DNA from 2 places in the Aquitalea sp. FJL05 genome. Region 2 is predicted to be linked to the other one. Evidence: riboswitches for the same ligand, from Rfam matches in the RefSeq annotation. Region 2 holds a riboswitch; the other holds the start of a gene.
The links. A riboswitch is a leader RNA that binds a small molecule or an ion and turns the genes downstream of it on or off. The one in region 2 is predicted to bind cobalamin.
Positions count from the first base shown of each region.

Region 1: linked by a shared signal. The riboswitch ahead of DBR44_RS10025 (energy-coupling factor ABC transporter permease) and the one ahead of DBR44_RS01635 (ferredoxin) in region 2 are both predicted to bind cobalamin.

Region 1 covers NZ_QAJS01000009.1:416,833-421,021, forward strand. The annotation lists gene cbiQ (cobalt ECF transporter T component CbiQ) at 1-692, opposite strand, end outside; gene DBR44_RS10020 (energy-coupling factor ABC transporter substrate-binding protein) at 676-966, opposite strand; gene DBR44_RS10025 (energy-coupling factor ABC transporter permease) at 966-1,634, opposite strand; cobalamin riboswitch at 1,698-1,909, opposite strand; gene DBR44_RS10030 (fimbrial protein) at 2,597-3,130, shown strand; gene DBR44_RS10035 (fimbria/pilus periplasmic chaperone) at 3,201-3,950, shown strand; gene DBR44_RS10040 (fimbria/pilus outer membrane usher protein) at 4,082-4,189, shown strand, end outside.
Region 2 covers NZ_QAJS01000002.1:30,078-34,266, forward strand. The annotation lists gene cbiB (adenosylcobinamide-phosphate synthase CbiB) at 1-282, shown strand, start outside; gene cobD (threonine-phosphate decarboxylase CobD) at 275-1,261, shown strand; cobalamin riboswitch at 1,304-1,484, shown strand; gene DBR44_RS01635 (ferredoxin) at 1,646-1,975, shown strand; gene DBR44_RS01640 (cobaltochelatase subunit CobN) at 1,972-4,189, shown strand, end outside.

The DNA of each region.
Region 1 (4,189 bases), on a different contig from region 2:
AGGCTGGTCCATGTCAGGCGTGTCAGGGATAGCGGCTGCGTGCGCCGCAGGACGTTGAATTCGCCGTTCCAGCCGCGGGCGGCCAGGCCGTTTTCCATCCTGCCGGCCCGATCCATGGCGCGTGGAAACAGATTGGCCAGTAGCAGGCCGAGCGAGCGCAGCTGTTGCTTGCGATTGCTTTGTCCCAGTCGCGCGGCCTGTGCCGTATGCATGGCGCTGGCGGTGTCCAGCAGCAGGAAAACCAGCCGGTACATGATCAGGCTGATTTCGGCAATCTCGCGCGGCAGGCCGATTTTGCGCAGGCTGGCCAGGATATCGGTGACCGGGGTGGTCAGGGCAAGCAGCAGCAGGCAGCAGATTCCGGCGAAAGATCTGAGCAGCAGGCCGCATACCGTTGGCAGCGCCGCTGGGGACAAGCTCAGGCCGTGGCGGCTGACATCAAACAGCATGCTCAGCCCGGCGGTCAGCAGGAAGCCGGCGGGTATCAGGGCATAGCGCAACCAGAGTCGCAACGGCACTCTTGCACCCAGCAGCGTCACGCTCAGTACGCTGGCGATGATGCAAGGGGCGGCCGGCCAGGGTGGCAGGCTGATGGCCAGCAGCAACATGCCGATAGCCAGCAGGGCCTTTTCCAGCACCGGCCTTTCCCGCCAGCGACTCAGATGCGCATAGTGATCAATGCTCAGCTTCATCGCGGGCGGCCAGTCCCTGGCGTTTGCCGATGACGTAGCCGATGACGCCAGCGCCAATGGCGGCCTGCAAGGCAAACAGCAGGCTTTCCACTTCGCCGCTTGGCGGCTCCCAGATGGGGGAGAACCAGGGCTGGTAGCCTGGCTTGGCGTGGGTAATGGCGGCGGTGGCCTGATCGTCCGAGCCGGCAAATTTGCCTTCGACCAGCAAGAGCGGCAGCACCAGCAGTGCGACCGTGCCCAACAGCAGCCATTTGCTACGGGATGACTTGGCCATTAGCGTGTCTCCCCGGCAAGAATGCTGACTTTTCTGATATCGGCTACCTTGCCGGCCAGCGCATCCATCACCACCACCGTCAGCATGCCCTCGGCAATGGCCAATGGCACTTGCGTCAGCGCAAAAATGCCACCGAACTTGATGGCGGCAGTCATGAAGCCACCCACCGGGTCCGGATAGGCGAGTGCCAGCTGGATGGAGGTGGTGATATATGTGGCCAGATCCCCCAGCGCAGCGGCAAGAAACATCGACACCGCCACCGACAAGCCAAGGCGCTGCCCCAGCTTCCACAAGCCATAGCTGACCCAGGGGCCGACGATGGCCATGGAGAACAGGTTGGCCCCGAGCGTGGTCAGGCCGCCATGGGCGAGCAGCAAGGCCTGGAACAGCAAGACCATGGCCCCCAGCACCGCCATCACCGCCGGCCCGAATACCACCGCGCCAAAACCGGTACCGGTGGGGTGCGAGCAGGAGCCGGTCACGCTGGGCATTTTCAGGGCAGACAAGACAAAGGCAAAGGCGCCGGCAGCGGCCAGATTCATTCTGGCTTGCGGACGTTCCGACAGGATTTTGCGTATGTGCCAGACACCGCCGGCAAAGAAAGGAGCAGAAACGGAATACCAGGCAAGACAGTGCTTGGCCGGCAAATAGCCTTCCATGATGTGCATGAGGATGACCCACAGTGAAAGTGGCGCGGACTCTCTATACAGCCCCCCGGCTGCATGACAAGCGCGCTCACAGACGATGATGGCAGGTCTCCTGACTTCCGGCTCCAGCAGCGTTGCGCGTCTTCCCGGCTTGGTGTCTTGCTGGTGGATGCAGCCAAGACAGCCAGTGACATGATGCGCAAAACCTAACCGATTACAGTTGCGGGGGCAGTTGCAGCATTGCACTGCATTCCCTTTTCACCGGCGTTGCCGGCACCATCAATGGCCGTCAGGATACGCCAACTTCATGCCCTGCGCAAAATGGCCGCCCTGGCGCACGCCCCGGGCATGGCGCGGGTGCTGCTTGTCTGGCACCTCCAGCCTCGGGCTGCCCACGGGCGGCCGGCAGTGGCTCCTGGCAAGGCAAGCCTCCTTAAGTGTTCGCATTTTGTCAGGCACTGCATTTCGGTTCATTTCCTGGTTTTCATCAGCGCCTCTGCATGCATTTTCCTTGTCTTGCTTCCTGCCAAATGTACAAACGCACGGCTGCTGACTCGCCACGCCACAAAAAGCAGCGGCTGCGGCTGCGGTTGTGGCTGTGTGTCCTCGCTGGCAGGCAACTGAATGATTTGATTAAAAATCAGCGGCTTGAAATGGTGGCTCTGCTTGCAGCACCCCCGTGCAATCTAGCTTTTGTCATATTTGACAGGGAAAATTACAACACTTTCAAGAAAATTCTTTTCAACATGAAGATGCTGAGTTTACAATTGTAAATAACAACAGCTTAAACATTTAATATCTAATGCGCTCGACACCAATGTCATGGTGCTGAAGCGGGTGGCAAGGCTGTTGCGGGTGGTTTGCGAGTGTTCTGGCTGACTGCGTCTTGCGCAGTGGCGGTGGAAGCTTGCGGGGAAGGGCGCCAGGCTGGCGTTCTGTCTGGGGCAGTGTGCTGCCCTGTTAATGCGATGGAGTTTTAGAAAATGAAAAAGATTGTTTCTGTCTTGGTAATCGGGTTGGGCATTTACTCTGCTGGCGCGCTGGCAGCGGATGGCACCATTACCATCAACGGCAAGATCACGGCCAATACCTGCACCATCACCGGCACCAGTGGCAGCAACGTCACCGTGACCCTGCCGACGGTGTCCACCTCTGCGCTGGCTACTGCCGGCCAGGTTGCCGGTGTCACCCCGTTTGCGCTGAACCTGAGCAACTGTAACGGCACCAGTGCCCAGACCCATTTCGAACTGGGTGCCACGGTGGACCAGAGCACGGGCAACCTGTTCAATGCCAGCGGTTCCGGCATGGCCACCAATGTGGAAGTTCAGCTGCTGAACAATACCTTCCAGCCGATCAATGTCGCCACCAGCGCCAACTCGCAAACCGTCACCCTGTCCGGCAGTTCGCCGAACAAGACCGGCACCATGAACTACTACGCCCAGTACATCGCCACCGGTGGCGCATCCACCGCGGGTACGGTGAATACCAGTGTTCAGTACTCGATGATTTACAACTAAGCAGCACCCGCCCGGTGGTCTGGGGAATGCCTCCCCGGATCGCCAGGGCAATCGTTGAGGCAGGTGCAGAATGAAAAAAATAGCAAAACTCGGGGCAGTCGTATTCATCAGCATGGCCATGTTGCTGGCATCCGCCGCGCAGGCCAATGTGGTGATTACCGGTACACGCATCATCTACAAGTCAGATGATCGCGAAGTCACCATCAAGATGGACAATGTTGGCCATGACCCGGCGCTGGTACAGGCATGGGCAGATCGTGGCAATGAAAAGTCCGAACCCACCACGGCCGATGCGCCCTTCCTGATCATGCCGCCGATTTTCCGGGTGGACCCGGCCAAGGCGCAAACGGTGCGCCTGACCTTTACCGGTGATAGCGTGCCACAAGACCGCGAGTCGGTGTTCTGGCTGAATATCCTGGATATTCCGCCCCTGCCCAAGGCCAGCAATGAGCAGCACAACTATGTGCAGGTGGCCTTCCGCTCCCGCCTCAAGCTGTTCTATCGCCCGGCCGGCCTGGCCGGCAATCCGGATGATGCGGCAGACAAACTCAGCTGGCAGCTGGTTTCCCTGGGGGGAAAGCTTGGCTACGCCTTGCGCGCCAGCAATGCCAGTGCCTTTCATGTCTCGCTCAATTTCAGTGCCATCCAGCTGGGTGGTCATGAATACCGCAGCGAGGGTGGCATGGTCGCACCCGGTGGCAGTGCCGATTTCAAGCTGAAGGGGCTGACTGCGCGCCCCACCGGCGAGGCCGCGCTGCTCTACGAAAGCATCAATGATTTTGGTGCTCCGGTGGCGCACAGCCTGCAGCTGAAACCTTGATCAATCAGGACCGGGCCGCCGCGACGCATGTCGTTTGTGCCGGCCGGGTTCATGCCAGATAGCGTGCTGCCATGATAAAAAATCCTAGCCGACAGGCATCGGCCTGCTGGATACCCAAACCATTGAGCCTGATGCTGATCGCCGTGTTCAGTCCGGGGGCAGCCTGGGCGGCCGATACCAATCCGGCGGACGGCACCGTGGCATTGAACGATGTGCAGTTCAATCCCGCCTTTCTGGGG
Region 2 (4,189 bases):
ACCCGTCAGGGCTGGCAATGCTGGCGCGCCCAGGCCCCCACCTGGTACAGCCCCAATGCTGGCCCGGTGATGGCCGCCGGTGCCGGTGCACTGGGCGTGCTGCTGGGCGGTGCCGCCAGCTATCACGGCAAGCTGAAGCAGCGCCCCACGCTGGGCCTGCAACGCCCGCCCTTAGCCGAAGACATCGCCCGCGCCATCGCCCTGGTACAACGCAGCCTGTGGCTGTGGGTGGCCGTGGCGCTGCTGGGCGGCGGCCTCATCTGGAGCTTCACACATGCTTGAACACGGAGGCGGCATCCTGCGTGCCGCGCAGCAATACGGCATTCCCGCGCAAGACTGGCTGGACCTGTCCACCGGCTTGAACCCACAAGGCTGGCCAGTGCCGGCGGCCAGCCCGCGCAGCTGGCAGCGGCTGCCCGAAGAGGATGACGGGCTGGAACAAGCGGCGGCGGATTACTACGGCAGCCCGCTGCTACTGCCGGTAGCCGGCTCGCAGCCGGCCATCCAGCTATTGCCCACCCTGCGTCCAGCGTGCCGGGTGGGCATGCTGCCCTTGTGTTATGCCGAACACCCCTGGCACTGGGAGCAAAACGGCCACCAGCTGAGCCGCCATGCTCCGGAGGACATCGATGCCGCCATCGACCAGCTGGACGTACTGCTGCTGTGCCACCCCAACAACCCCACCGGCACCACCTTTTCCCGTGCACAACTGCAGGACTGGCGCGCCCGGCTGGCCTGTCGTGGTGGCTGGCTGATCATCGACGAAGCCTTCATGGATGCCACGCCAGAACACAGCCTGCTGGCTGATGTGGGCCTGCCGGGGCTGATCGTGCTGCGCTCCATCGGCAAGTTTTTCGGCCTGGCCGGGGCGCGGGTGGGTTTTGTGTTTGCCTGGCCGGCGCTGTTGCAGCAACTGGCCGAGGCCATCGGCCCGTGGAGCATCAACGGCCCGGCGCGTGAAGTCGTCAAACAAGCCTTGCAGGACAGCGCTTGGCAACACCACATGCGTGCGCAGCTGGCTACCGACAGCGCCCGCCTGCAGCAATTGCTGCAGATGCACGGACTAAACCCGGCAGGCGGCAGTGTGTTGTTTCAGTGGCTGCAGGGCGCGCACTGCCCGGCGCTGTTCGATTTCCTGGCCCGGCGCGGCATTCTGCTGCGCCAGTTTGCCGATGGCCCCAGTCTGCGCCTGGGCCTGCCACCAGACGAGGCCGGCTGGCAACAGCTGGAAACCGCACTGGCGCAATGGGAAAAGCCTTGAAAATCAGTCGGCAGAATTCCCATTTACCCGGTTGTCACGTATCATGCGCGCTTCAATGACGGTGCCCCGCCAGGGGTGAAACGGGAATGCGGTGAGACACCGCAGCTGCCCCCGCAACTGTAAGCGACGAGTCCGCATCACGATGCCACCGGGGCCAACCGGGAAGGCGATGCCGGGTAAAGAAGCGCGAGCCAGGAGACCGGCCGTCATCCGTGTCGACGCAGGCTGAATCCGGGCGGGGTGTACCGGGGGAATGCACCGTGCCGCCCATCGCCGGCGCGCCGTGCCCTCGCCTGCGGCGACCTATCGTCACCAGAGGGCCGCCATGAATTCATCCAGCCAGCCGTTAGCGGCACGCCACGCCACCCTGCCGGAATGCCGCCGATGAGACAGCACTATCGCCATGTGCTGATGTGCACCGGCCCGCGCTGCACCGAAAACGGCCAGCAGGCCGAAGCCATGTTCAAACAGCTGGGCCAGGCCATCGACGCCTGCGACGGCCTCAAGGTGAAACGCACCCGCAGTCATTGCTTCGCCGTATGCAAGGAAGGCCCCATCATGGTGGTCTACCCGGAAGGCGTGTGGTATCGCAAGGTGGATGCCAACGCGGTGCAGCGCATTGTCAGCGAGCATCTGCAGGGCGACGTGCCAGTGGAAGCCCTGATTTTCCATCGCCTGGGTTTGGGCGATGTCAGCAGTGAAAGCACGCCATGACGCAGCACAACCAGGGCGGCATCGTGCTGCTCAGCCACGCCGGCACCGACCTCACCGCCCTGAGCCGTGCCCCGCTGCCGCCAGACTTCGACAGCGTCGCCAGCTTCGCCCTGCAACACATTACCGACGCCAGCCAGATGCAGGCCCTGCTGGACGGCAGGCTTGCCAGCGCCCGCATCCTGCTGCTGCGGGTGCTGGGCCGGGTACAGGCCATCCCCGCTTTCGAAGCGCTGCACCAGCAGGCGCTGGCACGCAAGCAGGCGCTGATCATCCTCAGCGGCACCGGCGAGCCGGACCCGGAGCTGGCCGCGCTGTGCACCGTGCCGCCATCCATCCAGCAAGAGGCCAATGCCTATCTGCAAGCCGGAGGCAGCAGCAATATGGCGCAATTGCTGCGCTACCTGTCCGACCGTCTGCTGATGACCGGCCACGGCTACCTGCCTGCGGCCGCCCTGCCGGAACACGGCCTGTATCACCCGGAACTGTCCGACGCTTGCAGCATGGATGACTGGCTGGATGATTGGTGTGAAATTCGCCAACCCGGCTGGCCCACGGTAGCCATCAGCTTCTACCGCGCCCACTGGCTGAGCGGCAACACCCGCTTCATCGACATGCTGGTGGACATGCTGGCCGAGCGCCAGATCAACGCGCTGCCGCTGTTTACCTCCTCGCTGCGCAGCCAGGACGAAGCCGGCATGCCGGCAGCGCTGCAATTGCTGCGCGACACCCGCGCCGGCCAGCCCTGCGTGCTCATCAACACGACGTCCTTTGCCATGGGCGAAGTAAATGCCGAAGGTGCCACCAGCGCCAGCTGGGCAGTAGAGGCCTTCGAGCAGCTGGATATCCCGGTGCTGCAGGCCATCACCAGCAGCATGACGCAGGCGCAGTGGGAGCAATCCGAGCGTGGGCTGAACCCGCTGGACACCGCCATGAATGTGGCGCTGCCGGAGTTCGATGGCCGCATCATCGGCGTGCCGGTGTCGTTCAAGCCGGAAGACCCGGCCAGCAGCGACTACCAGCCACTGCCGGATCGCATGCGCCGCCTGGCCGGCATTGCCGCCCGGCTGGCACGGCTGAAGCACACCCCGGCTGCCACCAAACGGGTGGCCTTCATCTTTACCAATTCCAACAGCAAGGCCTCGCAAGTGGGCAATGCGGTGGGGCTGGACTCCGCCGCCTCGCTGTATGCGCTGCTGCAAGCCATGCAGGCCAATGGCTACCAGATCGGCCCGCTGCCAGACAGCAGCGACGCGCTGATGCACCAGTTGATCGACCGTGGCTGCTACGACACCGACTACCTCAGCGCCGAGCAGTTGCGCCAGGCCATTGCCCGCGTACCGCTGGCGCGTTATCAGCAATGGTTTGCTGAACTGCCCGCCCCGCTGCAACAGCGCATGCTGGAACGCTGGGGCGCCGCGCCGGGCACCGCCTATGTCGATGGCGACCAGCTGGTATTTTCCGGCATGGAGCTGGGCAATGCCTTTGTCGCGCTGCAGCCGCCGCGCGGCTATGGCATGGACCCGGACGCCATCTACCACACGCCGGACCTGCCGCCCACCCATCACTATTACGCGCTGTACTGCTGGCTGCGTGACGAATGGCAGGCCGACGCCATTGTGCACGTGGGCAAGCACGGCACGCTGGAATGGCTGCCGGGCAAGGGCGTGGGCGTGTCGCAACACTGCTTCCCCGATGCCCTGCTGGGCGACATGCCCATGTTCTACCCCTTCATCCTGAACGATCCGGGTGAAGGCTCGCAGGCCAAGCGCCGCGCCCATTCGGTGATCATCGACCACCTGACGCCGCCGATGACCACCGCCGACACCTACGGCCCGCTGGCCCAGCTCACCCAGCTGGTGGACGAGTACTATCAGGTGGAAATGCTGGACCCGAGCAAGCTGCCGCTGTTGCAGCAGCAGATCTGGGACCTGATCAAGGAGGCGCGGCTGGACAGCGATCTGGCCGCCATGCTGGGGCATGACCATCAGCATGATGAACACGAACACGGTCATGGCCATCACCAACATGCGGCGCATGATCACCATCATCATGCCCACCCGCCCAAGGCCGCCCAGCCGGGCTACCGCCTGAGCCAGCCCGCCAAGGCTGCCAGCGCCAGCACGGTCAAGGCAGGCAGCATGCAGTTCCGCCCGGCGGCCAAGAGCACCGGCCACAGCCATGGCGCGCATGATCATCACCATCATGGCCACAGCC